DNA from 3 places in the Pseudomonas sp. H1_D05 genome. Region 1 is predicted to be linked to each of the others. Evidence: predicted binding sites of a transcription regulator. Region 1 holds the regulator's gene; each other region holds the start of a gene.

Region 1 (10,730 bases):
GCGTTGCGCGCACCGATGAAAAGAAGCGTGACATCCTGATCACGTCCACTCGCATGACCGTGTTCCCGCAGCAGGAATATGCGCAGACCGAGCAACCCGTTAGAATCGACGGCGCTGGCGGTGTATCGACTGGCGTTGGAATGAAAGCGTACCTGAAGGAAAGCAGGATACACCTGCTATCGAACGTAAGAGGACAGTATGAGGCTCGTTAAAACCCTCCCTATTTTGCTCAGTCTGGGCGCAGCACTGGGAAGCGTGAGCGCCTGGGCTCTGCCGAACGATCAGCAGCAACCTATCCGCATTCAGGCCGACGACGCCCAACTGGACGACAAGAACGGCATCGCCACCTATAAAGGTGATGTGATCATCACCCAAGGTTCGATGATCGTTAAAGGCAACACCGTCACCATGACTCGCGCGCCGAATGGAGATATCGACGTGGTGACCTCCGTGGGCAACCTGGCTTATTTCGAGCAGTTGCAAACCCAGGGGGACACCAAACCGGTTCAAGGCTACGGCGTGACGATTCAATACCATGCCCAGCAAAACCGCGTCGTGCTGATCGACAAGGCCAAGGTCGTCGACAAAGACGGCAACGTCACTCAGGGCGAGAAAATCGTCTACGACACCGTGAAGAAACTGGCCAGCGCTGGTCGCGCTACCGGCAGCAAGGTCACCGAAACGCGTCCGCGCATCGACATGGTGATCCAGCCGAAGAAGAAAACCGACGAGAAAACCCAGTAATGGCAACTCTGAAAGCTCAGCACCTGGCCAAGGCCTATAAAAGCCGCCAGGTCGTGCGTGACGTCAGCCTGTCGATCGACAGCGGCCAGATCGTCGGCCTGCTCGGCCCGAACGGTGCCGGCAAGACCACGTGCTTCTACATGATCGTCGGCCTGGTACAGGCCGATCAGGGTCGCGTGCTGATCGACGATCTGGACGTCAGCCACCAGCCGATGCACGGTCGCGCCAAGGCCGGTATCGGCTATCTGCCGCAAGAAGCGTCGATCTTCCGAAAACTGTCGGTGGCCGACAACATCATGGCCATCCTCGAGACCCGTCAGGAGCTCGACAAGGCCGGCCGTCGCAAGGAGCTGGAAAGCCTGCTGCAGGAATTCCACATCAGCCACATCCGCGACAACCTTGGCATGAGCCTGTCCGGTGGTGAACGTCGCCGGGTGGAAATCGCTCGCGCGCTGGCAACGGCACCGAAATTCATCCTGCTCGACGAACCGTTCGCCGGTGTCGATCCGATCTCGGTCGGCGACATCAAGCAGATCATCCACCACCTCAAGGCCAAGGGCATCGGTGTATTGATCACCGACCACAACGTCCGTGAGACGCTGGACATCTGCGAAACCGCTTACATCGTCAACGATGGTCAACTGATCGCCGAAGGCGATGCAGAAACCATCCTGGCCAACGATCTGGTCAAGGAAGTGTATCTGGGCCACGAGTTCCGCTTGTAAGCGTAACAGTGCCCGGTGCGCCGCCCGGGCGCTGTATCGATTCAAGCAGGAATTAATACGCTTTAATTGTTACAGCGCTCTAGGCAAACACTTCAGTTTCAGGCATATAATTTGCTTAAGTTTGGCGCCCCGGCGCCCTGTAGTGGATGGCGCATAGCGCCGGCGAATAAGGTGTTAAGCCCCTGCCATGAAACCATCGCTAGTCTTGAGAATGGGCCAGCAGCTGACGATGACACCGCAGCTGCAACAGGCCATCCGCCTGCTCCAATTGTCGACCCTGGATCTGCAACAGGAAATCCAGGAGGCTCTGGAATCCAATCCGATGCTCGAACGCCAGGAAGAAGGCGAAGACTTCGACAATTCCGACCCTATGGCCGACAACGCCGAACAGAAGCCCAACACCGAGATCCAGGAACCCTCGTATCAGGAAACCGCGCCGACGGTGGACAACCTGGAGGAAGGTGACTGGAGCGAGCGTATCCCCAACGAACTGCCGGTCGATACCGCCTGGGAAGACGTCTATCAGACCAGCGCCAGCAGCCTGCCCAGCAGCGATGACGACGAATGGGACTTCACCACCCGCACGTCCGCCGGCGAGAGCCTGCAAAGCCACCTGCTGTGGCAACTGAACCTGGCACCGATGTCCGACACCGATCGCCTGATCGCCGTCACCCTGATCGATTGCATCAACAATCAGGGCTACCTGGACGAAACCCTCGAAGAAATCCTCGAGGCGTTCGATCCGGAACTCGACATCGAACTCGATGAAATCGAAGCCGTCCTGCACCGCATTCAGCAATTCGAACCTGCTGGTATCGGCGCGCGCAACCTTAGTGAATGCCTGCTGCTGCAATTGCGTCAGCTACCCGCCAAGACGCCTTGGCTGGCTGAAGCGAAACGTTTGGTCAGCGATTACATCGACCTGCTCGGCAGCCGCGATTACAGCCAGTTGATGCGCCGCATGAAGCTCAAGGAAGACGAGCTGCGCCAGGTCATCGAACTGGTGCAAAGCCTCAATCCGCGCCCTGGCTCGCAAATCGAATCCACTGAAGCCGAATACGTTGTCCCTGACGTCATCGTGCGCAAGGACAACGAGCGCTGGCTGGTCGAGCTGAATCAGGAATCGGTGCCGCGTCTGCGCGTCAACGCCCAGTACGCCGGTTTCGTCCGCCGTGCCGACACCAGCGCCGACAACACCTTCATGCGCAATCAGTTGCAGGAAGCCCGCTGGTTCATCAAGAGCCTGCAGAGCCGCAACGAAACCCTGATGAAAGTAGCCACCCAGATCGTCGAGCATCAGCGCGGTTTTCTGGAGTACGGCGACGAGGCCATGAAACCGTTGGTTCTGCACGACATCGCTGAAGCGGTCGGCATGCACGAATCGACCATTTCCCGGGTGACCACACAGAAATTCATGCATACCCCGCGCGGTATTTATGAACTGAAATACTTTTTCTCCAGCCACGTCAGCACCTCCGAAGGCGGCGAATGCTCGTCCACGGCGATCCGCGCGATCATCAAAAAACTGGTTGCCGCGGAAAATCAGAAAAAGCCGTTGAGTGACAGCAAGATCGCTGGTTTACTGGAGGCACAAGGCATTCAGGTGGCTCGCCGCACCGTCGCCAAGTACCGCGAATCCCTCGGGATCGCGCCTTCGAGCGAACGCAAGCGGTTGATGTAAGCCACGTTACAGCGTTCCAGTGGCAGGCTATCCAGCCTGCCGCTTTATGCACTGGCAACGAAGGAGAAGCTGTATGCAAGTCAACATCAGTGGACACCAACTGGAAGTGACCCAACCTCTGCGTTCCTACATCGAGGAAAAACTCCAACGACTGGAGCGCCATTTCGACAAGATCACCAACGTGCAAGTCACGATGTGCGTCGAAAAGCTGAAGCAGAAAATCGAAGCCACCTTGCATATTCCCGGCGGAGAAGTGGTTGCCAATGCCGAGCATGACGACATGTATGCCGCCATTGACCTGCTGACCGACAAGCTGGATCGCCAACTCAAAAAGCATAAGGAAAAGACCCAAAGCCTCCTCCAGGGCGCGACCGGTCGATAACCCCCCATTCCATGATCCGACTTGAAAGTATCCTGACCCCCGGCCGTTCCCTCGTGAACGTGCCGGGCGGCAGTAAAAAGAAAGCCCTCGAACAAATTGCCAACCTGATCGCCCGCGAAGTGGCGGATCTGGAGATGCAAGATGTCTACGAGGCACTGATTGCCCGTGAAAAACTCGGTTCCACCGGTTTTGGTAACGGCATCGCCATTCCCCATTGCCGCCTCAAGGGTTGCACAGCACCGATCAGTGCGCTGATGCACCTTGATGCTCCGATTGATTTCGACGCCATTGACGGCGCACCGGTTGACCTGCTGTTTGTTTTGCTGGTCCCGGAGGCTGCCACCGATGCGCACCTGGAGCTGCTGCGCCAGATCGCCAGCATGCTCGATCGCAAGGAAGTGCGTGAAAAACTGCGCAGCGCTCCAAGCAATGAAGCGTTGTATCAGGTTGTCCTGGACGAGCAGAACGGGCACTAATCATGCGCTTGATCATCGTCAGTGGCCGTTCCGGCTCGGGTAAAAGTACGGCTCTGGATGTCCTTGAGGACAACGGCTATTACTGCATCGACAACCTGCCCGCAGGCTTGCTGCCGGAACTGGCCGAACGCGCGCTGATTCACACGGAACTGGCGCAGCCGCTGGTAGCCGTGTCCATCGATGCGCGCAACCTGCCGAGCCACCTGACACGCTTTCCCGAACTGCTTGAAGATGTCCGGGCCAAACACATCCAGTGCGACGTCCTGTATCTGGACGCCGACGAAGAAACCCTGCTCAAGCGTTTCTCCGAAACCCGCCGTCGTCACCCGCTGAGCAACGCCAACCGCTCACTGGCCGAGGCGATCCAGGATGAAACCGCCCTGCTCGGCCCGATTGCCGACCTCGCGGACCTGAAGATCAACACCACCAATTTGAACCTGTACCAGTTGCGCGACTCCATCAAGCTGCGTCTGCTGAACCAGCCGGAGCCGGGGACCGCATTTCTGGTCGAGTCCTTCGGCTTCAAACGCGGCATGCCGGTGGATGCGGATCTGGTGTTCGATGTGCGCTGCCTGCCCAATCCGTACTGGAAGCCGGAACTGCGCGCGCAATCGGGTCTCGATGCGCCGGTGGCTGAATACCTGGCGGCACAGCCGGAGGTCGAAGAAATGTTTCAGGACATCTTCACCTACCTGCACAAGTGGCTGCCGCGCTTCGCCGCGAGCAACCGCGCTTACGTCACCATTGCCATTGGCTGCACCGGCGGGCATCACCGCTCCGTCTACCTGACCGAACGTCTGGGTCAGGCCCTGCAGAAAACCCTGAAGAACGTCCAGGTTCGCCACCGCGACCTCACTTAAAGGATTCACACCGCGATGCCTGCTCTGGAAATCGAAATCATCAACAAGCTGGGCCTGCATGCCCGCGCATCGGCCAAGTTTGTCGGGGTGGCCGGGCAGTATCCGGATTGCACGATCAGAGTGGGCCGTACACCAGAGACCACGGTTGATGGCAAAAGCATCATGGCGATGATGATGCTAGCGGCTGGCAAGGGCACCAAGATCTATCTGAGCACCGAAGGGCATCAGGAACAGGAAGCGCTGGATGCGCTGGTGGCGTTGATCAACAACTACTTCGACGAAGGCGGCTGACAGCCAAAGTCAAAAGATCGCAGCCTGCTGCAGCGCCTGCATTGGAATGCGTTCCCTGCAGGAACTGCCGCAGGCTGCGATCTTTTACCCTGCTTCAACCCAACGCCGTATCCATCACCATCATCAGACAAAACCCGATCAACAGGCCAAGACCGGCCAGTTTGTCATGACCATTGCGTCGCGACTCGGGAATCACTTCATGGGTCACCACCAGCAACATCGCCCCCGCCGCCAGAGCTAGTCCTAATGGCAACAACACCTGCGCCAGACTGACCAGCCACGCACATAACAACGCAAACACCGGTTCGACCAGACCTGACGCCGCACCGATCAGGAACGCCCTGACCCGCGACATCCCCGCCCCGGCCAACACCAACGCGATCACCAGACCTTCCGGGACATCCTGCAAAGCGATACCCATGGCCAGGCTGTCCGCATCCGGCATGCCGCCGCCAGCAGAAACGCCGACAGCCATGCCTTCAGGGATGTTATGGGCAATGATGGCGAACACGAACAGCCAGATCCGTGGTGGAATCACCGGATGCTCGACGGTGCCGACGAGCATTTCCGGGGACGCGCCGGAAACCTTGCGATCGACCAGATACAGCCCGAACGCACCCAGCATGATGCCGAAGCAGGTCAGGCCGCTGGCACCCCACGGTGTCAGTCCGAGGCTTTCGGCGGCAGCAATGCCCGGCACGATCAGCGAAAACGCCGTCGCCGCCAGCATCACCCCGGCACCAAAACCCAGCAAGGTATCACTGAGTGTCTGCGGCATCCGCCGAATCACCAGCACTGGCATAGCCCCGAGCGCCGTGCAGAGGGCGCAGATCGCGCCGCCCTGCAACGCGCGCAAGAGCCTCGGCTCGAGATTCAGCCATTCCAGTCCGTGGGCGACCAGCAAAGTCATGCCCGCCAACAGCAACAGCGATCCCACTGCGTAACGAAACATACGCCCACTTCCGATCGCCAGCGTTTCAGTGCCCATAGTCAGCCTTGGATTGTTTTTATAGAAGACTTAAACCAGCGCAGCCTGATAACGCGCAGCGACTTCAGGCCAATTGATCACGTTGTAAAAGGCGTTGATGTATTCCGGCCGACGGTTCTGGTAGCGCAGGTAGTAGGCGTGCTCCCAGACATCGAGGCCGAGAATCGGCGTGTTGCCGTTCATCAAGGGGCTGTCCTGGTTGCCGCTGCTTTCCACCAGCAGTTTTTTCTCCGGGGTCACGCTCAGCCAGGCCCAGCCACTGCCGAAACGGGTCAGTGCGGCTTTGGTGAAGGCTTCCTTGAAACTGTCGAGGCCGCCCAATTGTTCATCGATGGCTTTGGCCAGCGCGCCGTCTGGTTTGCCGCCGCCGCTTGGCACCATGACTTCCCAGAACAGCGAGTGATTGGCGTGACCGCCGCCCTGATTGATCACTGCCGCACGAAGTTTTTCCGGCAGATCCTTGACGCTGGCGACCAGTTTTTCTACCGGCCATTCGGCGTATTCAGTGCCTTCTACGGCGGCGTTGAGGTTGTTGATGTAGGTCTGGTGATGCTTGGTGTAGTGGATCTCCATAGTCTGCGCATCGATGTGCGGTTCGAGCGCGTCGTAGGCGTAAGGCAAGGCAGGCAAGGTAAAAGCCATTTCAATGGACTCCATGGTGATGGGGGGCAGGTGCGCGGCGCGCATTGCCGGTATCCGGATGCAGCAGGCGTTGGGTGCGCGGGTATTCACCGTGCTCGCTGATGAAATTCAACAGCTCGACGTAAGTCTTGCTGCTCTGGCGCAGCGCCGCTTCACGCAAGGCGAGGCGCTGACGTTCGTCCTGCATGGTCTGCAACAAGCGTTGATGGATGGCGCAGAGGTATTCGGCGCTCTCCTCCGGCTGATTCAGGCGCAAGTGCAGATCGGCCAGGTTGTGGTGGGAGATGACGCAAGCCGCCACCGCTTCGTCGGCATCCGCCCAGCGTTCGAACAACACTTGCGCCAGGGCCAGGGCTTGCAGGTAAGCCTCACGGGCGTCGATCAGTTCGCCGAGCATGAAGCAGCGATTGGCCCTTTCGATCGTGCGTTTCCAGTGCTCCATGGTGAGCCTCCAAAGCGGTTGCGGGGTTTACACGCCGCCGGCGGTGAGTTTCTCGGGGTTGAGCAACTCTTCCAGTTGGCTGCGCGACAGGTCGGTGTGTTCCAGGGCGACGTCGATTACCGCACGGCCTTCCTTGTAGGCCTGCTTGGCGATTTCGGCGGCTTTCTGGTAACCGATGATCGGGTTGAGCGCGGTCACCAGAATCGGGTTGCGCGACAACGCTTCTTTAAGGCGCGACTCGTTCACCTTGAAGCTGACGATGGCTTTGTCGCCGAGCAAGCGGCTGGAATTGGCCAGCAGCTCGATGCTGCTCAGCAGGTTCTGCGCGATGATCGGCAGCATCACGTTCAGTTCGAAATTGCCCGACTGACCGGCAATGGTGATCACCGAATCGTTGCCGATCACCTGCGCGGCAACCATGGCGGTGGCTTCCGGGATCACCGGATTGACTTTGCCCGGCATGATCGACGAGCCCGGTTGCAGGGCTTCGAGTTCGATTTCACCGAGGCCGGCAAGCGGGCCTGAGTTCATCCAGCGCAGGTCGTTGGCGATTTTCATCAGCGACACCGCAGTGGCCTTGAGCTGGCCGGAGACGGCGACGGCGGTGTCCTGCGAGCCGATCAGCGCGAACAGATCCTTGCCCGGGGTGAATTCCACGTCGGTCAATTGACTCAACTGGCGGCTGAAACGTGCGGCGAATTCAGGATGCGCGTTGATCCCGGTGCCGACCGCCGTGCCACCCTGCGCCAGGGATTGCAGGCTTGGCAGCAAATCCTGCAGATGACTGATGTTGGCCTTGAGCTGCTGCGCCCAACCGTTCAGCACCTGGCTCATGCGCACCGGCATCGCGTCCATCAAATGCGTGCGGCCGGTTTTGACGTGGCGATGTACGTGCGTGGCTTTGTGCTCGATCACTTGCACCAGGTGCAGCAGCGCCGGCAGCAGTTGTTCGTGCAGGGCCAGCGCAGCACTGACGTGAATGGTGGTCGGGATGATGTCGTTGCTGCTCTGGCCGCAGTTGACGTGATCGTTGGCGTTGACCGGCTCGCCGAGCAGACGGCTGGCCAGGGTGGCGATCACTTCGTTGGCGTTCATGTTGGAACTGGTGCCGGAACCGGTCTGGAAGATGTCCACCGGGAAATGCGGCATGAAGTCGCCTTCGAGCAAGCCTTGCGCGGCGTCGCTGATGGCTTTGCCCTGCGCGGCGCTGATCTGGTTGAGTTCAACGTTGGCGCGGGCGGCGGCGGCTTTGGCGAGGATCAGCGCGCGGATGAATTGCGTCGGCATCGGTTTGCCGCTAATCGGGAAGTTATCCACCGCGCGCTGGGTTTGCGCGCCGTAGAGAGCGTCCACCGGCACCTGCAGTTCGCCCATGCTGTCGCGCTCAATACGTGTCTTGGTCATCTGAAAATCCTTGCACCAGTTCAATAAGAGGAATCGAGGGCAGCAGTTCGCAGGTGGCGAGCTGCCAGGTATAGCGTTGCCAACGCTGGAGCCGGCATTTGCACAGGGACAGGCGCTCCATTTCACGCAGTGGACGCCAGGCTTGATCGAGACAGAAGCTGCGCCAATGCCACGGCAAGGCGATGTCGGTGGCCGTGTCGAGCAGCAGATGGAAGGAGGTTTCAGCGATGGTCCAGGGAGAAGTCGCCGTACAACAGGCCAGATACCGGCCCTCGGCCAGATAGTGTTCGATCAGGCGCGGTTCGTCGGGATCCATCGCGCAACGGATCTGGCGACTCATCCAGCGCCAGCTTTCGAGGTACGGCTGCTCGTGCAAGGCAGAACTCATGATCCGGGGCTCATCCGATAATGAGATTTATTATTAGATGATAATGAGAACCAAAACAAGAGCGTCGAACCATGCAGATCTCATTGTGAGAGCGAGCCTGCTCGCGAAGGCTTCGTGCCGCTCACCACTGCGGTCGGCCGTGAAATCGCTTTCGCGAGCAGGCTCGCTCCCACATTGGTTTTGTATGGAGCCAATAAAAAAGGCGCGCCACCCGATGAGGTGGCGCGCCTTTTGTGTCTGACGGCCGGGGTTTAGCTGCCCGCGACAGTCATCCGCTCGATCAACACCGAACCGGTGCGAATGTTGCTGCGCAGCTCCAGATCATTACCGACCGCGACGATCTGCTTGAACATATCGCGCATGTTGCCGGCGATGGTCACCTCCTGCACGGCGAACTGGATTTCGCCATTCTCGACCCAGAAACCCGCCGCCCCGCGCGAATAGTCGCCGGTGACCATGTTCAAGCCATGGCCCATCAATTCGGTGACCAGCAAGCCACGGCCCATGCGCTTCAACAGTGCAGCCTGGTCTTCATCGCCATGGGTGACGAACAGGTTGTGTACGCCGCCTGCGTTGGCCGTGCTCGGCATACCCAGTTTACGTCCGGAGTACGTGCCGAGGATGTACGACACCAGCTCGCCCTTTTCGACGAACGGTTTGGCATACGTCGCCAGACCATCACCGTCGTAGGAAGCACTGCCCATCGCGCGCATCAGGTGCGGACGCTCATCGATGGTCAGCCATTCCGGGAACAGCTTCTGCCCCAGGGTGCCTTCAAGGAAGGACGACTTGCGATACAGGCTGCCACCGGACACCGCCGAGAGGAAACTGCCAAACAGACCACCCGCCAGTTCTGCGGAAAACAGCACCGGCACTTCGCAAGTCGGCACCGGGCGCGCGCCCAGACGGCTCGCCGCCCGTTGCGCAGCACGCTGGCCGATGCTTACCGGATCCGCGAGCAAAGTGCCCTGACGGTTTACGTCATACCAGTAATCGCGCTGCATCTGGCCATCGGCCTCGGCAATCATCACGCAACTCAGGCTGTGCCGCGTCGATGCGTAGCCACCAATGAAACCGTGGCTGTTGCCGTACACGCGGCAGCCCTGATGAGTGCTAAGGGTAGTGCCGTCGGCGTTCTTGATCCGCGCATCGGCGTCGAATGCCGCCGCTTCACAGAGCAAGGCCTTCTCGATGGCCTGCTCCGGGGTGATGTCCCACTCGTGGAACAGGTCGAAATCGTGTTGTTCCTTGGCCATCAACGCCGCATCGGCCGGGCCCGAGGCCTCGTCTTCGGAGGTGTGCTTAGCAATGGCCAGTGCCGCCGCGACGGTCTCGCGAATTGCGTCCGGGCCGGTCGCCGAGGTGCTGGCCGAGCCTTTGCGCTGGCCCACATACAGCGTGATGCCAAAACCCTGATCGCGGTTGAACTCGACGGTTTCGACTTCACGCTGACGCACTGATGTCGACAGCCCCTGCTCCAGCGACACCGCGACTTCGCAGGCACTGGCGCCCTGACGCTTGGCTTCGGCGATGATCTGCTCGACTTGTTCCTGCAGTGCCGGCAATGCCTGCGGGCCGACGCTTTGAACTGCACTCATGCTCATCTCCACTCAAATTCTGCTTTCGGCTGGGGTCATCGAGCGACCGGGCCGGACAAGCGGCCCCCGACTGGTTATCATGGCGGCGTTTCTTTGCGGACTGCCACCA
Region 2 (10,730 bases), 1.3 Mb from region 1:
GCGGCGGCAACAGTCCCGGTAGCCTACTAGCTAACAGCGTTTTTCCAGTTCCCGGCGGCCCACTGAACAGCAGGTTATGCGCACCCGCAGCGGCAATCAGCAATGCCCGTTTCGCCGCCACTTGCCCCTGCACTTCATTCAAGTCGGGATAAGGCTTGCTGGCATGCATCAGTCCGTCGGAGACATAGGGCTCAACCGGCGTATGCCCATTGAAATGCGCCACTGCCTCCAGCAAATGATCCACCGCAAACACCTTCAATCCCGAAGCCAGACAGGCCTCCTCGGCATTCGCTCGCGGCACCACCAGTGCACGACCCGCCTTGCGCGCCGCCAACGCTGCCGGCAACACCCCACGCACCGCTCGTACGGCGCCGGACAACGCCAACTCACCCAGACATTCCACCTCATCCAGCGTCAGACACGGCACCTGCACACTCGCCGATAGAATTCCCAAGGCAATCGCCAGATCAAACCGCCCGCCATCCTTGGGCAGATCCGCCGGCGCCAGATTCAGGGTGATCCGCCGCGCCGGAAACTGCAGCCCGGAATTGATGATCGCGCTGCGCACGCGATCCTTGCTCTCCTTCACCGCCGCCTCGGGCAGGCCGACCATGGTCAGCGACGGCAGGCCGTTGGCCAGATGCACTTCGACGGTGACGGCGGGGGCTTCCACGCCAATCTGGGCGCGACTGTGGACGATGGAGAGGGACATGGTCGTTCCTTGAGCTGAATCGGGGGCCGCTTCCTGCGGGTTTTTTAAGGGTAGTTGAGCCGGGTTTCAGTGCTGGAATAGAGGTTTACAAGACGTATCAAAACCCAATGGCGCGGCACTGCTTCCCTGAATTGGAGCGTTGACTCTCGACCGGCATTGACGGATCATCCCGTCCGAGGACTGCAACTGCGCATTCGTCGGGACTGGGCACCAGCAAAAGCTCCCCCGCATTTTTGGCAGCAGAGAAAGCTGGTTTCTCTGAAGTAGTGACGACGGGCGAGCCTGTCGGATTCTGAACCCAAGGCTGTAAAGCCAGGAGCTAAAGAATCGCTGCGACTACTCCTCAAAAAATACTTAAAAGGCGTCCATTGGACGCCTTTTTTATTTCTGATTGGATGATGCCCGTGGTATCTGCCCCACCAACGTGCCATGCGCGCGCTTTTGCGGGTACCAAGTCACCACGAAGTAACCAAATCCTGTGGCGCGCTCGTGTCGCGGTTCAAGAATCAGTGTTCCCATAGATGTCTTCAGTACCGCGACCCTGTTTCCACATCGCTGTTCTTTGAACTCGCAATAGATTTGCGCTCCCGGGACGATCATTTTCGCAACAATCGCTGCTACCCCATCGACAGTCTGGCAACCATGTTTGAGCAAGTCGGCTCTATGGGCTTCCCATACGTGTACTACGCCAAAACCGCTATTCGCTCGGCGGTGAATACCTACTCGCAAATAAATTTTCCCGCCTGGCAAGCCGAACTTTGGCATATCGGGGATCGTGCCGAAGATGTAACCGCCATCTGGATGCTGAACCAGCGTGTTTTCTTTGAGTTTGAGCAAGTCAGACAAGAGGGATCCAGAACCAGAGTGTCTGGCGATCAATGTGATTCGTCTGCAATTCGACTTGTTGGATCGACCAGCGCAGGCGAAAGCCACCAGCGTAATCACAGCGAACAACTCACGGAATCAGGCGCAGACGCTGATTTTTGTAGGGCCGTGCCCTAATAGTTGTAGGACGCCGGCGAAAGGGTTTCGACGATCTTGTATCGCGGAGTCGGATGCTCCAGTTTGGCCGCTCAATGCAGCCTCTGGAGCCGAGAAATGAACCGCAATGGTATGCGCCCGATTCATCCGGGCGAGGTTCTGAATAAGGAATTCATGGAGCCGTTGGGCATGACTATCATGGATCTGGCCATGCCCACGAACTGGCCCGCAAGTGAGATCGAAAAGCTTGTGAAATGCCAGTTGAGGATCTGCGCCGACCTAGCAATCAGCCTTGCCACTTATCTCAACACTACGCATGAGTTCTGGATGAATCTCCAATCGACTTACGATTTGCGCAGGGCCCAGCTCAGGCATGCGGGCTTATAGCGACTGCAGCATCCGCGAAGCTCTTTTCCACCATGGCCCCGTCATTGGGCGCTTGGTCTGTTCCCGTTCCACCATCATCAACGGCACATCCTGCAACCGTATCCACGGCTGATTATTCCAATGCAACAAACTCAACGTCATGTCCGGCCAACTGAGCAGGCTCAGGTGTGGACGTTCGCTTGTGCAGGGATGTTGGGCGTCGCGCAGGGTGGGGATGACCTGGTGGGTGAGCCATTCGCGTAGCGCTCGGTATTCGGGGCAGTAGTGGTAGACGAGGAGGGCGTAGATGCCGGATTCGCTGATCAGCAGGGTGTTTTCGATTTGATTGTGGATCAGGGTTTTACGGGTTTGGTATTGGTCGGGGTCGAGCTTTCGCAGCATGCGTTCGTTGAGGTAGATGTGCAGCAGGCGGCTCAGGTCTCGGGCGCAGAACCAGGGTTGGTTCTGGATGAGAAGGGCGTGGAGGGGGAGTTTGTGGCGGGTGAAGATGTGCGGGCTTAGATAAGTCTCTTCTTGATTCATGGAGCAGTTCCTCTTGCTTAAGGGGCTGCCCTCAATCGTCGCCAAACGATTGGGTGGCAGTTGTACGCGGGTTGGCGAACCGGAGCAAAAGGAACCCGGCAGACCCGAAGGTCTCCCACGCACAACCGCCATGAAACGATGTGGCGGTAAATGTAGCCGCCATCATGGTTGTCGTGCGCCTTAAGCTGTTCGGGTCGCCAAACCCGGTGCTGAACATTCAGCATCGGGTGAGCTTAGAAACCTGGGCTTTTCGGCGCAATCGGACGGCGGTCATTCAGGTTGTAGGACGTTGCCGGGATGGTTGAAGGGCTGGAGATCAAAAGATCGCAGCCTTCGGCAGCTCCTACAGGGGGCGCGGATTATTCAGCGGGCGGCGTCAGCTTGGCTTCCATCTCGGCGACTTTGGCTTCGAGGCTTTCGAGGCGAGCGCGAGTACGCGCCAACACAACCATCTGACTATCAAACTCTTCACGGCTGACCAGGTCGAGTTTGCTGAAGGCACTCTGCAGCAGCATCTTGAACTGGCTTTCGATTTCGGCTTTCGGCAGCGGGGTGTCGCCGTTGAACAGGCGGGAGGCGGTGCCGCTCAGGGCGTCGAGGAAGTCTTTGGGCGCGAGCATGGTGGATGTCCTGGAAACAATGGCCGGCAGTGTATCACGCAGTGTCTATAGTCAATCTCGTGGTCAGGGATGCACGCTTTTCGCGCAGGCGGATGGACGGCGACGCACCGTTGTTGTGCGTATCCGGATGGCGTTTTGGGTGCAATGGCTTGCAGCAGCGGCCAAGGGATTGAAATCAGGGGATTTTGGCGAGATGGCAAGGTTTCTGCTTAGTCACCTTCGACCCATGCACTGATGCAGTCGCTGTGACGAATGCAGTGCGGCAGACGGAGCGGGGAGTTTCGTCGGCAGCGGTTAGCTGGCGTCAGTCGGGCAGGTAAGGCCGACGATGCGTTACAAAGCCAGGCACTGCGCTTAGACTTGAGTCGGGTTTGTTTTCCTGGGGCAAGTCCACCAATTCGGGAGAGAGTTTTCATGAAGCTAGTCACTGCCATCATCAAGCCGTTCAAGTTGGACGACGTGCGCGAGTCGCTGTCCGAAATCGGCGTGCAGGGCATTACCGTTACTGAAGTCAAAGGCTTCGGCCGGCAGAAGGGTCACACCGAGCTGTATCGCGGCGCGGAATATGTGGTCGATTTTCTGCCCAAGGTGAAAATCGACGTGGCCATCGACGACAAGGATCTGGATCGGGTTATCGAGGCGATAACCAAAGCGGCCAACACCGGCAAGATCGGTGACGGCAAGATCTTCGTGGTCAATCTGGAACAGGCGATCCGCATCCGTACCGGCGAGACCGATACCGACGCGATCTAAGCGCCGCCACAAACCCCAACGCCCCAGGAGAAAACAATATGACTCTGCGTAAATTCGCAGGGCTAGGAGCCCTGTTGTCCATCGTAATGCCAAGCCTTGCAATGGCGGCAGACGAAGTGGCGGCCCCAGTCCTCAATTCCGGCGACACTGCCTGGATGCTCACCTCGACAGCCCTTGTGCTGTTCATGACCATCCCGGGCCTGGCGCTGTTCTACGGCGGCATGGTTCGCTCGAAAAACATTCTTTCCGTGATGATGCAGTGCTTCGCCATTACCGGTCTGATCAGCATCCTGTGGGTCATTTATGGCTACAGTATTGCGTTCGACACCACCGGCATGGAGCAGGGCGTCGTCAACTTCAACTCGTTCTTCGGCGGCATGGGCAAGGCGTTCCTCGCCGGTGTCACGCCGTCGAGCCTGACCGGCCCAGCGGCGCTGTTCCCTGAGGCGGTGTTCATCACCTTCCAGATGACCTTCGCGATCATCACCCCGGCGCTGATCGTCGGTGCGTTCGCCGAGCGGATGAAGTTCTCCGCGATGCTGATCTTCATGGGCGTCTGGTTCACCCTGGTTTATGCGCCGATCGCGCACATGGTCTGGTCCGGCAACGGCGGCCTGATGTGGGACTGGGGCGTGCTCGACTTCGCGGGCGGCACCGTGGTGCACATCAACGCCGGTGTGGCTGGTCTGATTGCCTGCCTGGTATTGGGCAAGCGCAAAGGCTTCCCGACCACGCCGATGGCTCCGCACAACCTCGGTTACACCCTGATGGGCGCGGCGATGCTGTGGGTCGGCTGGTTCGGCTTCAACGCCGGTTCCGCTGCAGCGGCCAACGGCACCGCCGGCATGGCGATGCTGGTCACTCAGATTGCTACCGCTGCTGCGGCACTGGGCTGGATGTTTGCCGAGTGGGTCACCCACGGCAAGCCAAGCGCACTGGGTATCGCATCGGGTGTGGTTGCCGGTCTGGTAGCGATTACTCCGGCGGCCGGCACCGTGGGCCCGATGGGCGCACTGGTGATTGGTCTGGCCGCAGGCGTGGTGTGCTTCTTCTGCGCCACCACCCTTAAACGCAAACTCGGTTATGACGATTCCCTGGACGCGTTCGGCGTACACGGTATCGGCGGTATCCTCGGCGCGATCCTCACCGGTGTATTCGCTGCTCCGTCGCTGGGTGGCTTCGGCACCGTGACCGACATCGCCGCACAAGTGTGGATTCAGTGCAAAGGCGTCGGCTTCACGGTGATCTACACCGCGATCGTCACCTTCATCATCCTCAAGGTGCTGGACGCTGTGATGGGTCTGCGTGTGACCGAGGAAGAAGAATCGGTCGGCCTCGATCTGGCACAACACAACGAACGCGGCTACAACCTGTAAGTACGCGCAGCAAAAAACTTGCCCGGTTCGCCGGGCATTTTTTTGTCTGGAGTTTGTCGCAAAGAGAGCAGCTGAAAGGATTTTTCGTACGGCTTTGGTCGTGTTTACGACGAGCGTTTTTCTACGGCCAATGGCTTACATCATTGCAGGAATATTAGGGCCTTTGTTTTTTCCCTGAGCGCGCTAGAATGCGCCCCGAACGTGCGGAGAACTGTATGTGGCAACAGACTCTGATAACTCTGCGGGCAAGACCCCGGGGCTTTCATCTGGTAACGGACGAGTTACTCGCCGGCCTGCCTGAACTCAAGGCATGTCGGGTCGGTCTGTTGCATTTGTGGCTGCAGCATACCTCGGCGTCGTTGACCATCAACGAGAATGCCGATCCGGCGGTTCGTCGCGACTTCGAACGATTTTTCAATCGTCTGATCCCACAAGGAACAGACGGCTATGAGCATAACGACGAAGGCCTGGACGACCTCCCGGCGCACTTCAAGGCCAGCGTGCTTGGCTGCCAGATCAGTCTGCCGGTTTCGGCAGGTCGGTTGGCACTGGGAACCTGGCAAGGCGTTTATCTGGGCGAGCACCGTGATCATGGCGGTGCCCGTAAAGTCCTCGCCACCTTGCACGGTGAAGGGGCATAGCCGCTGGTCAGCAGCGGTGAATGATTTTTTAACGGCGACTTTCGACAGTTGCCAAAGCTGGTCTATAACTAATCTGCTTTTCGCAAGTCATGAGGTAGAACATGAGCGACGATGATCTGGAAACCGACGACCTCGAAGTAGGCGACGAAGACGAGGCCGAGGACGGTCTGGAAGCAGCAGCGGAAGACGTTGCTGAAGACGATGGTGGCGACGATACGCCGGCCCCGGCTGCCAAAGGCAAAGCCAAGGCCGCGGTGTCGGTAGATGAATTGCCGAGCATTGAAGCCAAGAACAAGGAACGCGACGCCCTGGCCAAGGCCATGGAAGAGTTCCTGTCGCGTGGCGGAAAAGTGCAGGAAGTGGAGGCCAATGTGGTCGCCGATCCGCCGAAGAAGCCGGACAACAAGTACGGCAGCCGCCCTATCTGAGGCGTGCCGCTGGCTTGCTGAAAAGGCCCGCCGTCGCTGCGGGCTTTTTCATGCCTGGAATAAATGAGCTGAAGTGAATGCAGTTCCCTTGTGGGAGCGAGCTTGCTCGCGAATGCGGTAGGTCGTACAGCATTGCAGTGACTGACCTGACGCTTTCGCGAGCAAGCTCGCTCCCACAGGGTTTGTGGATTATTTCGAGGTGGCATTCCAGCGTGCGAGTACGGCTGGCAAATCACTCAGGCTGCGAATCTCGGCATCCGGCAGACGATCCGCTTCCCAGACTTTCCCCGCCGGATTAAACCAGATTGCCCGCAACCCCGCCTGTTGTGCTCCAGCGATGTCATCGCCCGGATGATCGCCAATATGCACCGCTGTTTCGGCTGTAGCACCACCGCGCTGCAAAGCTTCATGAAACAACCGAGCATCCGGTTTGGCGATGCCGATATCTTCCGCGCACAACGCAAACTTGAAGTAGTCCGCCAGGCCCAATCGACGCACATCAGCATTGCCATTGGTGACCACGCCAAGCGCATAGTGATTGGCGAGAATCTCCAGTACTGGTTCGACTTCAGGGAACACTTCGATCTGATGCCGAGCATGCAGAAACACTTCAAAACTCTTGTCCGCCAGCGCCGACGCCTCGTCATGGGTGTACCCGGCTTCTTCCAGTGCATGGAACAACACCCGCCGGCGCAGCGCGCTGATGCGATGTTTCAGCCCCGGCTCATTGGCCAGCACCCGCTCACGAATCCCCCACAAATGCTCCACCGGCACCGCACCCAGATTCGGCGCATGTTCGCTCAGCCATTCGCGCAATATCGCTTCGGCGCTGACGATCACCGGAGCGGTGTCCCACAAGGTGTCGTCGAGGTCGAAGGTGATCAACTGGATGCTCATGAATCATCGCCTTTCATGCGTTTAGCCCGTGGGTGGGCACTGTCGTAGACCGCCGCCAGGTGCTGGAAGTCCAGGTGGGTGTAGATCTGCGTGGTCTTGATGTCCGAGTGGCCGAGCAATTCCTGCACCGCGCGCAGATCCTGCGAGGATTCGAGCAGGTGGCTGGCGAAGGAGTGGCGCAGCATGTGCGGGTGCAAGTTCTGCCCCAGTTCGCGTTCGCCGGCCAGTTTCACTCGCACCTGAATCGCCCGTGGACCGAGGCGCCGACCTTGCTGGCTGACGAACACGGCGTCGTCTGCGGGGTTGGTCATGGCCCGCAGAGGCAGCCATTGTTCGAGGGCTTCGCGGGCCTTTTTGCCCACCGGCAGCAGCCGGGTCTTACTGCCCTTGCCGAGGACTTGAACCATGCCATCGGCGAGGTCGAGTTGATCGAGATTGAGTCCGGTCAGTTCGGAAAGGCGCAGGCCGGAAGAATAGAACAACTCAAGAATCGCCTGATCGCGCCGCGCAAGAAAATCATCCTCGACCGCCCCTTCAAGCAGTTGCAGTGCGCGATCAGTATCGAGGGTTTTCGGCAGGCGACGTTCGCCCTTCGGCGGCGCCAGACCGGTCGCCGGATCGTGGTCGCAAAGACCTTCGCGATTCAGATAGTGATAGAGCCCGCGTACTGCCGAGAGCAGCCGCGCGAGACTGCGCGAGGATTGGCCCTGCGCATGCAGACGGGCGATCAGGCTTCGCAGGCGCTGAATGTCTAGCGCCGCCCAGCTGCCGATGTTCTGTTTGACGCACCAGCCAAGGACTTTATCGAGGTCGCGGCGATAGGCCGAGAGCGTGTGCGGCGACACCTGTCGCTCACTGCGCAGGTGTTCGCAGTAAGCGTCCAGTTGCCGTTCCATGCTCAGCGTACCGAGCGCAGGGAGCTATTGACCCGTGGCAGCACACGGCCCATGACTTCGGCGATATAGCTGAGGAACAGCGTACCGACCGAACTCTTGTAGTGCTGCGGATCACGGCTGGCGATCGCCAGAATGCCGTGGATGCCTTGATGACTGACCGCAACCACGGCGGTGGAGCCGATCTGTTTGCGCTGTTCTTCGCCGAAAAGAAAATCCAGCTCATGCTCACGCAGGCTGCCGCTGACGCTTTTGCCTTCGGTGAGCAAGCCACCGATGGCGACTTGTGCGTCGGCGTGAGTGACCCAGCGACCGACCGGTGCCGGGTTGTCACCGAGCAGAATCAGGCTGACAAAGGGCACCTGAAAATCCTGGCGCAGGCTGTCTTCGACGCTGATCACCACGTCTTCGAGGCTAGCGGCGTCCATCAGGGACAGTATGAGACGGCGGGTCTTGTCGAACAGTCGATCGTTGTCGCGGGCGACGTCCATCAATTGCGAGAGGCGATGGCGCATCTCGATGTTGCGGTCGCGCAGAATGGTCATCTGCCGCTCGACCAGCGAAACGGTATCGCCACGCTGGTGAGGAATGCGCAGGGCGGGCAGCAGTTCTTCGTGCTCGACGAAGAAGTCCGGATGCGCCTCCAGGTATGCGGCAACCGCTGCCGCCTCCAGGCTCTCGGACGCTGATTCGTCGGACTGTCGGGCGGGTACCTGAGGCTTATCGGTCATGGTTTCTGCTCACTCAAAGACGTACTTGTCCTTCGTATACACGCACTGCCGGACCGGTCATCAGAACCGGTTGGCCAGGGCCAGCCCATTCAATGGACAGGCGCCCGCCGGGCAGGTCGATCAATAGCGGCGAATCCATCCACCCCTGGCTGATCGCAGCGACAGCCGCTGCACACGCGCCGGTGCCGCAGGCCTGGGTTTCCCCGGCGCCACGTTCCCACACGCGCAGTTGCGCGCGGTTGCGGTCGATGACCTGGAGAAAGCCGACATTGACCCGCGCCGGGAAGCGCGGGTGGTGTTCGATTTTCGGCCCCAGTTCATGCACCGGTGCATTGTTGATGTCCTGCACGCGCAACACGGCGTGCGGGTTGCCCATCGACACGGCGGCCAATTCGACCGTGGTGCCGTCGACTTCCAGTTGATAGCTGCTGGCCTGCGCCGGCGCTTCGAACGGAATGTCCGCTGGCACCAGACGCGGGGCGCCCATGTTCACGCCGATCTGGCCGTCGTTACGCACGTCCAGTTCGATGATGCCGCCCTTGGTCTCGACGCGAATCTGCCGTTTGGCGGTCAGACGCTTGTCGAGCACGAAGCGTGCAAAGCAGCGCGCACCGTTGCCGCACTGCTCGACTTCCGAGCCATCGGAATTGAAGATCCGGTAACGGAAATCCACGTCCGGATTGCTCGGTGCCTCAACGATCAGCAACTGGTCGAAACCGATGCCGGTGTGGCGGTCGCCCCACTGCTTGGCGTGCTTTGGCTGAATATGCGCGTGCTGGCTGACCAGGTCGAGAACCATGAAGTCATTACCCAAGCCGTGCATTTTGGTAAAACGCAGCAGCATGGGTTACTCCGGCAGCAGGCTTTCGCCGGCAAACAGCTCGGCCACGGTTTCGCGGCGGCGCACTTCAAAAACCTGATCACCGTCTACCAACACTTCGGCAGCACGGCCGCGGGTGTTGTAGTTGGAACTCATCACAAAACCGTAGGCACCGGCCGAATGCACGGCCAGCAGATCGCCTTCGGCCAGGGCCAATTCACGGTCCTTGGCGAGGAAGTCACCGGTTTCGCAGATCGGGCCGACGATGTCGTATTTGCGCGCAGCGGTGTCACGCGGTTTGACCGCAGTGACGTCCATCCACGCCTGATACAGCGCCGGGCGGATCAGGTCGTTCATCGCCGCGTCGACGATGGCGAAGTCTTTATGTTCGGTGTGCTTGAGGTACTCGACCTGCGTCAGCAGCACGCCGGCATTGGCGACGATGAAACGGCCCGGCTCGAACACCAGCGCCAGGTCACGTCCGTTCAAGCGCTCGCGCACAGCCTTGATGTAGTCGGCAGCCAATGGAGGCTCTTCATCGCGATAGCGCACGCCCAAACCACCACCGAGATCGATGTGGCGCAGGTGAATGCCGCAGTCGCCGAGACGATCGACCAGATCCAGCAAGCGATCGAGCGCATCAAGGAACGGTGGCAGGGTGGTCAGTTGCGAGCCGATGTGGCAGTCGACACCGACCACTTCCAGGTTCGGCAGATGCGCGGCGCGCACGTACACGTCTTCGGCGTCGGCGATGGCGATGCCGAACTTGTTCTCTTTGAGACCGGTAGAAATGTAAGGGTGGGTGCCGGCATCGACGTCCGGGTTCACCCGCAGCGATACCGGGGCGCGAACGCCCAGCTCGGCGGCGACCACTTGCAGGCGCTCCAGCTCGTCGGTGGATTCGACGTTGAAGCAGTGCACGCCGACTTCGAGGGCGCGACGCATGTCGTCACGGGTCTTGCCGACACC
Region 3 (10,730 bases), 1.1 Mb from region 1:
AGCGCGCCGTTCCAGAACGAATACTGTTTGTGGCTACGAATGCCCATGCGCTTGCCCAGATCCGGGGCGCCGGTGAACACCGCCGCTTCCCAGTTCAGGCAAGCCTGACGTAGGCGCTCGCCGAGGTTCTGGTAGAGATACAGCAGGCTGGCTTCGTCGCCGAGACGCTCGCCGTACGGCGGGTTGCAGATGACCAGACCTTTCTGGTTCTGATCCGGACGCGGCTCGAAGGTCGCGACTTCGCCTTGGTAGATCTTGATCCACTCGCTCAGGCCAGCACGCTCAACGTTGTTGCGGCCCGGCTGAATCAGACGTGGGTCAGCTTCATAACCACGAATCCACAGCGGTGGCTTGGCCAGACCGGCAGCGGCACGCTCGACGGCTTCTTCGTGGAGTTTTTTCCACAGCGCCGGCACGTGACCGAGCCATGCGGTGAAGCCCCACTGCTCACGGCGCAGGTTCGGCGCCATGTCGGCGGCAATCATGCCGGCTTCGACGAGGAACGTACCGACACCGCACATCGGGTCAGCCAGCGCGCCGCCTTCAGCGGCAATGCGCGGCCAGCCGGAACGGATCAGGATCGCCGCCGCGAGGTTTTCCTTCAGCGGTGCAGCGCCCTGCTGCAGACGGTAACCGCGCTGGTGCAGGCTGTGGCCGGACAGGTCAAGGGAGAGAATCGCTTCGCCGCGATCCAGACGCAGGTGAATGCGCAGGTCCGGGTTGAGCTTGTCGATCGACGGACGGTCGCCCTGCGGCGTGCGGAGTTTGTCGACGATGGCGTCTTTGACCTTCAGGGCACCGAAGTGGGTGTTGTCGATGCCTGAGCCGTGGCCGCTGAATTCAACGGCCGGGTACCGTCGCTGAGCATGTGATCCTGCCACTCGATGTCGAGCACACCGTGGTACAGGTCTTCAGCGTCTTTCATCGGGAAACGCTTGAGTACCAGCAACACGCGGTTGGCCAGACGCGACCAGAGGCACAGGCGATAAGCGGTTTCCATGGTCGCCATGCCACGCACGGCAGAAGTGTGCTCGCGCGCTTCTTCAAGGCCAAGCCCGACGGCTTCCTCGATGAGCAGGCCTTCAAGACCTTTAGGGCAAGTGAGGAAGAGTTCGAAACGGTCGGACATGGTATTTCCAGAGCCTTTGGCTAGTGAATCGGCAACGCATTGCCGATCCGGTTTTCAATCAGGCGCTTTTCTAAAAGAACGCCCGCGTGGCACGAAGGTGTGCCGTTCCATCCCCGCTGCTCGGGTTAAAAGAGCTTAGATGCCGGGACAGATAAAAAAGTTGATGAAACAAAAAGTCTTAAAGCGACCCTTCGTCGCTTTATACCCCAGCGCAAACGTGGGTCATTCTCACTAAAGAATTAACCCCATCATGCAGCGCGGGGCCGATCATACCGGGGTTTGCTGAAAAACCGTGCATGAAACCCGTCGTTACTTATGGCTGTAGCACCAATTTCGTTACGTCCTTATGACAAAACGATCATTCCCTCGGTGTGACTCATTGGTTAGAACTGAACACAGGTTGACGTCGCAACGGCGTCAACACCTTGGCTCGCCACGCCGGCAGCGAGCCGCACCATGGCAGGTTTCTTCTGCCAGACCTCAGTTGAGGTCAACGCGACACAAAACAGTCAACAAGTGAGGGAAACACCCTATGAGAAGACTTAAGCGTGATCCGTTGGAAAGAGCATTTTTGCGCGGATATCAATATGGCGTTGGTGGCAAATCCCGTGAGCTTTGCCCATTTACTCTACCGTCGGTACGCCAAGCCTGGATTAACGGCTGGCGAGAAGGACGCGGCGACAACTGGGACGGTATGACCGGCACTGCGGGAATCCACAGACTCAACGAACTTCACGCCGTCGGCTGACACAGGGCATTAATTCCGACACGACAATCTGAATTTGTAGCGACTTACCATGCACGTCCTTCCCGGACGGCGGGCTGCGGCCCAGGGGCTCCTTCGAGGAGCCCTTTTTATTGCATGGATTTTTGTGCCGAGCGCATAACCTGTAGGAGTGAGCCTGCTCGCGATAGCGGTCTGTCAGTCGCTGATGAAGTGACCGAAAGAAAGCTATCGCGAGCAGGCTCACTCCTACAAGGGAACAGTGGTGTCTATGGATCAGCGCAGGGCGGCGATCGCGTCTACCGATTCACGAATCAGCGCCGGGCCTTTATAGATAAAGCCAGAGTAGATCTGCACCAGGCTCGCACCGGCCAGAATCTTCTCGGCAGCATGCTTGCCTTCGGTAATCCCGCCAGCCGCAATGATCGGCAACCGCCCAGCCAACTCACCCGCCAGCACCTTCACGGTATTGGTGCTCTTCTCCCGCACTGGTGCGCCGGACAAACCGCCCGCCTCGTCGCCATGCTCCATGCCTTCGACGCCAACACGGCTCAGGGTGGTGTTGGTCGCGATCACCGCGTCCATGCCGGTTTCGATCAGCGCCTGAGCAACCTGTGCGGTTTCTTCATCGGTCATGTCCGGCGCGATCTTGATCGCCAGCGGCACATGCTTGCCGTGACGCAAGGCCAGTTCGGCGCGACGTGTGGCCAGATCGGCGAGCAACTGCTTGAGCGAATCACCAAATTGCAGGCTGCGCAGGCCCGGAGTGTTCGGCGAGCTGACGTTGACTGTCACGTAGCTGGCGTGAGCGTAAACCTTGTCCAGGCAGATCAGGTAATCGTCGACCGCGCGCTCAACCGGCGTATCGAAGTTCTTGCCGATGTTGATACCCAGCACGCCTTTGTATTTCGCCGCTGCCACGCGCGCCAGCAGGTTATCGACACCGAGGTTGTTGAAACCCATGCGGTTGATGATCGCCTCGGCTTCCGGCAGACGGAAGATCCGTGGTTTCGGGTTGCCCGGCTGCGGGCGTGGGGTCACGGTGCCGATTTCAACAAAACCGAAACCCAGTTGCGCGAAGCCATCGATGGCCGCGCCGTTCTTGTCCAGACCGGCCGCCAGCCCCACCGGGTTCGGGAACTCGAGGCCCATGACCGTCACCGGCTTCTTTGCCGGCGCCTTGCACAGCAAGCCGTTGAGGCCCAAACGCCCACCCGCGCCGATCAGATCCAGCGACAGATCGTGGGAGGTTTCCGGGGAAAGTTTGAACAACAGCTGACGGGCCAGGGTGTACATGGGCGGCGATGACTCGGGCGGCGAAAAGAGGCGGCGATTATAGCCGGGCATCGACCTGCGGCGCGAGGCGCACGCGCAAATCACTGGCACTGGCATATGCCTTGCACCCTCCTGGCTATCAGCGCGCCGGTCAATGACGGCAGGCGGGCACGGACAATGGCGTCGTCTTCGGGGTTTGCCTGCGCAAAGTCCGGGGCGGCGCTTTTTTTTCGAGGTACGTCGGATGAATGAACCTTCGGTAGGGCCACTGGCCTGGGTCAATGGCAGCGATGCCCCGGAAAAAAGCGCGATCAACCTCGGCTTCATGGCCCTGAGCGATTGCGCGTCGGTGGTGGTCGCAGCCACACAGGGCTTCGCCCAGCCTTATGGATTGACGCTGAACCTCAAGCGCCAGAGCTCATGGGCGAATCTGCGCGACAATCTGGTCAGCGGCGAACTCGACGCCGCGCACAGTTTGTACGGACTGATCTACGCCGTGCACCTGGGTATCGGCGGGGTCGCCCCGACGGATATGGCCGTACTGATGGGCCTGAATCAGAACGGTCAGAGCCTCAACCTCTCTCACGGCCTGCAAAACCTCGGCGTGAGCAGTCCTGAAGCACTGGACCGGCATGTGCACCAAAGCCGCGCAAAACTCACCTTCGCGCAGACCTTCCCCACCGGCACTCATGCCATGTGGCTGTATTATTGGCTGGCGAGCCAGGGCATTCATCCATTGCAGGACGTCGACAGCGTGGTGGTGCCGCCGCCGCAAATGGTCGCGCACCTGCAAGCCGGGCGTATCGACGGTTTTTGCGTCGGCGAACCGTGGGCCGCCAGTGCAGTGCAGCAGAATCTCGGTTTTACCCTGGCCACCAGCCAGACCATCTGGCCCGATCATCCGGAAAAAGTCCTTGGTTGCACTCGCGAATTTGTCGAGCAGTATCCGAACACCGCACGGGCGTTGGTGATGGCGATCCTTGAAGCCAGCCGCTTCATCGAAGAAAGCCCGGAAAACCGCCGCAGCACCGCGCAGTTGCTTAGCGCGCCGGAATATCTCGATGCGCCAGTGGCGTGCATCGAACCGCGTTTTCTCGGTGATTACGCCGATGGCCTCGGCAATCGCTGGCAGGATCCGCATGCGCTGCGTTTTCACGGCAACGGTGAAGTGAATTTGCCGTACTTGTCCGATGGCATGTGGTTCATGACCCAGTTCCGCCGTTGGGGTTTGCTGCGCGAAGATCCGGACTACCTCGGCGTCGCCAGCCAGGTTCAGCGGCTGGACGTCTACCGCGACGCCGCCACCGCCGTCGGCGTCGCCGCATGGGGCACCGACATGCGCAGCAGTCAGTTGCTCGACGGCAAGGTCTGGGACGGCAGTGACCCGGCCGCTTACGCGCGCAGTTTCAAGTTGCACGCGCTGAACGACGACGCCCCCCTTCTCGCCCGCCGCTGACAGGAGACCGCGAACATGTTGCGCATTCTGTTGATCAACGACACAGCGAAAAAAGTCGGGCGCCTGAAAGCTGCGTTGACCGAGGCCGGTTTCGAGGTGATCGACGAGTCCGGCCTGACCATCGACCTGCCCGCGCGCGTCGAAACGGTGCGCCCGGACGTGATCCTGATCGATACCGAGTCACCGAGCCGCGATGTCATGGAGCAAGTGGTACTGGTCAGCCGCGACCAGCCACGGCCGATCGTGATGTTTACCGACGAGCATGACCCCGGTGTGATGCGTCAGGCGATCAAGTCCGGGGTCAGTGCGTACATCGTCGAAGGCATTCACGCCCAGCGCTTGCAGCCGATTCTCGATGTGGCGATGGCACGATTCGAGAGTGATCAGGCCTTGCGCGCGCAGTTGCAGGCGCGTGATCAGCAATTGGCTGAACGTAAGCGCATTGAGTTGGCCAAGGGGTTGTTGATGAAGATGAAGGATTGCAATGAGGAAGAGGCTTACACCTTGATGCGGCGCCAGGCGATGAGTCGGCAGCAGAAGCTGATTCAGGTGGCGGAGCAGATTATTGCGATGAGTGAGTTATTGGGCTGAGGTGTTCTGACAGCTTAAGAGCCCCTCACCCTAGCCCTCTCCCGGAGGGAGAGGGAACCGATTGGGGGATGCTCGGGAAATACGCCGACCTGCAATTCCTTCTGTGAATCCATAATCGACTCGGTGTTTCAGGTCGATGTTTGAGGTCCGACACCTCGGTCAGTCCCCTCTCCCTCTGGGAGAGGGCTAGGGTGAGGGGCTTTTGATTTTCCGGCTGTTGGCACAAATCTCGCTAAGTAAAACGCACAGGTAACCAACGGCGGTTGCCCCACCTACGACAAAGACGTCGCTCACCCGTTCGCCCAACCGGCGCATCAGGGAGCGGCGTTTTTGCGTTTTGGCCCCACAGACCGGGGCCGGTGGTGCGGCCGTGGCGGCGCTCCACCTGCTGTTGCATGACTCCTTTCGAGACTCTTTTCAGCTGAGGTGCGCGATGAATTCAAGCTTCTGGAAATCCGGCCACACCCCGACATTGTTCGCGGCCTTCCTCTATTTCGACCTGAGCTTCATGGTCTGGTACCTGCTCGGTCCGCTGGCGGTGCAGATTGCCGCCGACCTGCAGCTAACCACGCAACAACGCGGTCTCGTCGTCGCCACGCCGATCCTCGCCGGTGCAGTGCTGCGTTTTGTGATGGGCATGCTCGCCGATCGGCTGTCGCCGAAAACCGCCGGCCTGATTGGCCAGGTCATCGTCATCTGCGCGCTGTTCGGCGCCTGGAAACTCGGCATCCATAGTTATGAGCAGGCGCTGATATTGGGTCTGTTCCTCGGCATGGCCGGCGCCTCGTTCGCCGTCGCCCTGCCGTTGGCGTCGCAGTGGTACCCGCCGCAGCATCAAGGCAAAGCCATGGGCATTGCCGGTGCGGGCAACTCCGGCACCGTTTTCGCCGCGCTGCTCGCGCCGGTACTCGCCGCCGCGTTCGGCTGGAGCAATGTCTTCGGTTTCGCTCTGATCCCGCTGATTCTGACCCTGGTGCTGTTCGCCTGGCTGGCAAAAAACGCCCCTGAGCGGCCGAAAGCCAAAGCCATGGCTGACTACTTCAAAGCCCTGGGCGACCGTGACAGTTGGTGGTTCATGTTTTTCTACAGCGTGACCTTCGGCGGCTTTATCGGCCTGGCCAGCGCCCTGCCCGGCTACTTCAACGATCAGTACGGTTTGAGCCCGGTGACCGCTGGCTACTACACCGCAGCCTGCGTGTTCGGCGGCAGCTTGATGCGGCCGCTGGGTGGCGCACTGGCTGATCGCTTCGGTGGTATTCGCACGTTGCTGGCGATGTACACCGTCGCCGCCGTGTGCATCGCGGCCGTCGGTTTCAACCTGCCAAGTTCCTACGCTGCTCTGGCGCTTTTCGTCTGCACCATGCTCGGTTTAGGGGCAGGCAACGGCGCAGTTTTCCAACTGGTACCGCAGCGTTTTCGTCTGGAGATCGGCGTGATGACCGGGCTGATCGGCATGGCCGGCGGCATCGGCGGTTTTGCCTTGGCCGCCGGTATGGGCGCGATCAAGCAGAGCACCGGCAGCTATCAGTTGGCGTTGTGGTTGTTCGCCAGCCTTGGCGTGCTGGCGTGGTTTGGCCTGCACGGCGTCAAGCGTCGCTGGAGAACCACCTGGGGGTCGGCGGCAGTGACGGCGGCGCGGGTCTGAACCTTCGATGGCCCTGCAACTGAGTTTCGCCGAAGCCAGCGCCACCGGTCCGCGCGCGGAGAATCAGGACGCTTTGCGTCTGGTCACGCCCGCGCCGGCGCTGGCGGCGAGCAAGGGTTATCTGTTCGCTATCGCCGATGGCGTCAGCCAGTGTGCCGATGGCGGACTGGCCGCGCGCTCGACCTTGCAGGCGCTGGCGCTCGACTACTACGCCACGCCGGAAACCTGGAGCGTGGCCCAGGCACTGGATCGCCTGCTGCTCGCGCAAAACCGCTGGTTGCAGGCCAACGGTGGTGGGCAACCGTTGCTCACCACGGTCAGCGCCTTGGTCATGCGTGGTCGGCGTTTCACCCTCGCCCACGTCGGCGATTGCCGGGTGTATCGCTGGCACGCCGACAGCTTGCAGCGAATCAGCGAAGACCACGTCTGGGATCAGCCGGGCATGCAGCATGTGCTCAAGCGTGCGCTAGGGCTGGATCAGCATCTGGTGCTGGACTTCCTTGATGGCGAACTGCGCGACGGCGAGTGCTTTGTTTTGCTCAGTGACGGGGTCTGGTCGACACTCGGCGATACCGCCATTGCGGCGATTCTGCGTGATCAACCGGATCTGCACAGTGCCGCGCAGACGCTGATCAACGCCGCGCATCTGGCGGGGAGCCAGGACAATGCCAGTGCTTTGCTGGTGCGGGTGGATGCTGTCGGTGAGGCGAGTATCGGCGATGCGCTGATTCATCTGCAGCAATGGCCCCTGCCGCCACCGTTGAAACTCGGTCAGTCATTCGAAGGCTGGCAAGTGCTGGAGGTTGTCGCTCAGAGCCAGCAATCGCTGCTGTATCGGGTGCTTGATGGACAAGGTCAAACGTGGCTTCTGAAAACCCTACCCACGCGTTCCGCCGATGATTCCTACGCCGGGCAAGCACTGTTGTCCGAGGAATGGTTTCTGAAACGCGTAGCCGGTCGCCACTTTCCTGAAGTCCATGCCTGCCAGCAGCGTCAGCATTTGTACTACGTGATGCGGGAATATTCCGGGGCGACGCTGGCACAGCTGTTTCAACAGTCAGGCCCGCTGCCGTTGGCACAGTGGCAGGACATCGCCGAGCGCCTGTTGCGTGCGGTCGGGCTGCTGCATCGGCGGCAGATCCTGCACCGGGACATCAAACCGGAAAATCTGCACGTGGGGGACGACGGCGAATTGCGTCTGCTGGATTTTGGCCTGGCGTACTGCCCAGGCTTGTCCGAAGACGCGCCATCGACGCTGCCCGGGACACCCAGTTACATCGCTCCGGAAGCATTTCGCGGTGATCCGCCAAGTGTGTCGCAGGATTTGTATGCGGTCGGTGTGACCCTGTATTTCCTGCTGACAGGGCATTTTCCCTATGGCGAAATTGAAGCGTTTCAACGACCGCGCTTTGGTCTGCCGGTGAGCGCCAGTCGCTATCGGCCGGATCTGCCGGAATGGCTGGCGCAGAGTCTGGAGCGTGGCGTGGCGGCTGATCCGCAACAACGGTTTGAAACGGCTGAGGAATGGCTGTTGGTGCTGGAACAGGGTGAGCGGCGGAGTTTGAGTGTGCGGCCCAGACCATTATTGGAGCGTGAGCCGTTGAAGGTCTGGCGGACGATGGCGTTGCTGGCGTTGCTCGGAAATGTGGCGCTGCTGGTTTTGTTGTTTCACAGTTGAACCGCGTCGCGTCATTCGCGAGCAGGCTCGCTCCCACAAGGAATTTGTGAACGACAAAGATCCACTGTGGGAGCGAGCTTGCTCGCGAAGGGGCCCGCCCAATCACTACAAATCCACCTGCCTGAATGCCCCACGAACGAGCAACCCGCCTCGATTCAGTGCAAAAAATTACCCTCAAAAACTGCCAAACCCCAATAAACCCGCCACCGCCCCCACTTGGCACAACCACTGCATTACCCCACCCAACACACACATAAAGCCCAACCTTCAACGACGAAGGCTGCGCTTCCCGAGAGAACGGGACCAGGACAAAGGCGTCCTCGCTAGGCAACTAGCGGGACGCCTTTTTTTGTTTGCGCAAAATTTCTCGAGCAAGGCCTGACTGCCCACAAGAGGCCAGCCGCAGCTCCCCGGAGAACCTGATGAAAAAACTCAAACTGGTGATGATCGGCAATGGCATGGCCGGGGTCCGCACCCTCGAAGAACTGCTCAAGCTGAGCAACGAGCTGTACGACATCACGGTCTTCGGCGCCGAACCGCACACCAACTACAACCGCATCCTGCTGTCGCCGGTGCTGGCCGGTGAGCAGACTTTCGAGGAGATCGTGCTCAACGACCTCGACTGGTACCTGGAAAACAACATCAAGTTGCTGCTCAACCGCAAAGTGGTGGAGATCGACCGGGTCAAACGCCGGGTGATCGCCGAGGACGGCACCGAAGCCGAATACGATCGCCTGCTGATCGCCACCGGTTCGACGCCGTTCATCCTGCCGATCCCCGGCAACACCTTGCACGGAGTGATCGGCTATCGCGACATCGCCGATACCCAGGCAATGATCGACACCGCTAAAACCCACAAACACGCGGTGGTCATCGGTGGCGGTCTGCTCGGGCTCGAAGCCGCCAATGGCCTGATGCTGCGCGGCATGCACGTCACCGTGGTGCACATCGGTGAGTGGTTGCTGGAACGTCAACTCGACAAAACCAGCGGCCAACTGCTGCAAAACGCTCTTGAATCCCGTGGCCTGCACTTCCGTCTGTGCGAACAGACTCAGGCGCTGCACGACGCAGGCAATGGCCGGGTCGGCTCGGTGCAGTTCAAGAACGGCGAGATCATCCCCGCCGATCTGGTGGTAATGGCTGCCGGTATTCGTCCCAACACAGAATTGGCGGAAAAGGCCGGCATCCCGTGCAATCGCGGGATTCTGGTCAACGACACGCTGCAAACCTACGACCCGCGCATTTATGCCATCGGCGAGTGCGCCAGCCACCGCGGCATTGCCTACGGTCTGGTCGCGCCGTTGTTCGAACAGGCCAAGGTCTGCGCCAACCACCTCGCACAACTGGGTTTCGCCCGTTATCAGGGTTCGGTGACCTCGACCAAATTGAAAGTCACCGGCATCGATCTGTTTTCTGCCGGCGATTTCATGGGCGGCGAAGGCACGGAAACCATCACCCTCTCCGACCCGATTGGCGGCGTGTACAAAAAACTGGTGATCAAGGATGACGTGCTGGTCGGCGCCTGTCTGTACGGCGATACGGCAGATGGCGGTTGGTATTTCCGGCAGATTCGTGAGAATCACGCCATCGGCGAAATCCGCGATCACCTCATGTTTGGAGAAAATGCGTTAGGCGACGTAGGACATCAAGGCCAGGACAAAGCCATGGTCATGGCCGACACCGCCGAAGTCTGCGGCTGCAACGGCGTGTGCAAAGGCGCCATCGTCAAAGCCATTCAGGAACACGGCCTGTTCAGCGTCGATGAGGTGAAGAAACATACCAAGGCTGCCAGCTCCTGCGGCTCCTGCGCCGGGCTGGTCGAACAGATCCTGATCAACACCGTCGGCGGTGCGGCGGACGTCAAACCGAAGAGCGAAAAAGCCATCTGCGGTTGCAGCGACCTCAATCACGGGCAGATCCGTCAGGCCATCCGCGAGCAACATCTGCTGACCATCGCCGGCACCATGAGCTACCTCAACTGGCGCACGCCGAACGGCTGCGCAACATGCCGCCCTGCCCTCAACTATTACCTGATTTCCACTTGGCCCGGCGAAGCCAAGGACGATCCGCAATCGCGCCTGATCAACGAACGCGCCCACGCCAACATTCAGAAGGACGGCACCTATTCGGTGGTGCCACGGATGTGGGGCGGCGTGACCAATCCTTCGGAACTGCGGCGGATTGCCGACGTGGCCGACAAGTACAACGTGCCGATGGTCAAGGTCACCGGCG

What was found. The regulator sigma-54, encoded in region 1, starts transcription at its own class of promoters, with help from an activator protein. The targets are predictions, from matches to a motif close to ANTGGCATNNANNTTGCTNT.
Positions count from the first base shown of each region.
Region 2: the regulator sigma-54 is predicted to act here: its motif matches at 3,415-3,434, upstream of glnK (P-II family nitrogen regulator).
Region 3: the regulator sigma-54 is predicted to act here: its motif matches at 3,238-3,257, upstream of AB4O11_RS17920 (CmpA/NrtA family ABC transporter substrate-binding protein).

Region 1 is NZ_CP162825.1:2,884,873-2,895,602, reverse strand. It holds gene lptC (LPS export ABC transporter periplasmic protein LptC) at 1-212, shown strand, start outside; gene lptA (lipopolysaccharide transport periplasmic protein LptA) at 199-744, shown strand; gene lptB (LPS export ABC transporter ATP-binding protein) at 744-1,469, shown strand; gene AB4O11_RS12900 (RNA polymerase factor sigma-54) at 1,657-3,150, shown strand; gene hpf (ribosome hibernation-promoting factor, HPF/YfiA family) at 3,224-3,532, shown strand; gene ptsN (PTS IIA-like nitrogen regulatory protein PtsN) at 3,544-4,008, shown strand; gene rapZ (RNase adapter RapZ) at 4,011-4,868, shown strand; gene AB4O11_RS12880 (HPr family phosphocarrier protein) at 4,884-5,159, shown strand; gene AB4O11_RS12875 (ZIP family metal transporter) at 5,254-6,147, opposite strand; gene AB4O11_RS12870 (superoxide dismutase) at 6,178-6,789, opposite strand; gene AB4O11_RS12865 (hypothetical protein) at 6,791-7,231, opposite strand; gene AB4O11_RS12860 (class II fumarate hydratase) at 7,259-8,635, opposite strand; gene AB4O11_RS12855 (FagA protein) at 8,616-9,023, opposite strand; gene pmbA (metalloprotease PmbA) at 9,275-10,621, opposite strand; gene yjgA (ribosome biogenesis factor YjgA) at 10,730-10,730, shown strand, end outside.
Region 2 is NZ_CP162825.1:1,612,314-1,623,043, reverse strand. It holds gene AB4O11_RS07480 (YifB family Mg chelatase-like AAA ATPase) at 1-712, opposite strand, end outside; gene AB4O11_RS07475 (hypothetical protein) at 1,094-1,558, opposite strand; gene AB4O11_RS07470 (HigA family addiction module antitoxin) at 1,811-2,080, shown strand; gene AB4O11_RS07465 (BRO-N domain-containing protein) at 2,075-2,602, opposite strand; gene AB4O11_RS07460 (accessory factor UbiK family protein) at 2,962-3,222, opposite strand; gene glnK (P-II family nitrogen regulator) at 3,637-3,975, shown strand; gene AB4O11_RS07450 (ammonium transporter) at 4,014-5,351, shown strand; gene AB4O11_RS07445 (secondary thiamine-phosphate synthase enzyme YjbQ) at 5,567-5,992, shown strand; gene sutA (transcriptional regulator SutA) at 6,094-6,420, shown strand; gene AB4O11_RS07435 (HAD family hydrolase) at 6,610-7,317, opposite strand; gene xerC (tyrosine recombinase XerC) at 7,314-8,213, opposite strand; gene AB4O11_RS07425 (DUF484 family protein) at 8,216-8,941, opposite strand; gene dapF (diaminopimelate epimerase) at 8,955-9,785, opposite strand; gene lysA (diaminopimelate decarboxylase) at 9,789-10,730, opposite strand, start outside.
Region 3 is NZ_CP162825.1:3,937,228-3,947,957, reverse strand. It holds partial or broken gene rlmKL (bifunctional 23S rRNA (guanine(2069)-N(7))-methyltransferase RlmK/23S rRNA (guanine(2445)-N(2))-methyltransferase RlmL) at 1-1,129, opposite strand, end outside; gene rmf (ribosome modulation factor) at 1,662-1,877, shown strand; gene AB4O11_RS17925 (quinone-dependent dihydroorotate dehydrogenase) at 2,130-3,149, opposite strand; gene AB4O11_RS17920 (CmpA/NrtA family ABC transporter substrate-binding protein) at 3,373-4,584, shown strand; gene AB4O11_RS17915 (ANTAR domain-containing response regulator) at 4,600-5,175, shown strand; gene AB4O11_RS17910 (nitrate/nitrite transporter) at 5,609-6,820, shown strand; gene AB4O11_RS17905 (protein kinase domain-containing protein) at 6,828-8,498, shown strand; gene nirB (nitrite reductase large subunit NirB) at 8,921-10,730, shown strand, end outside.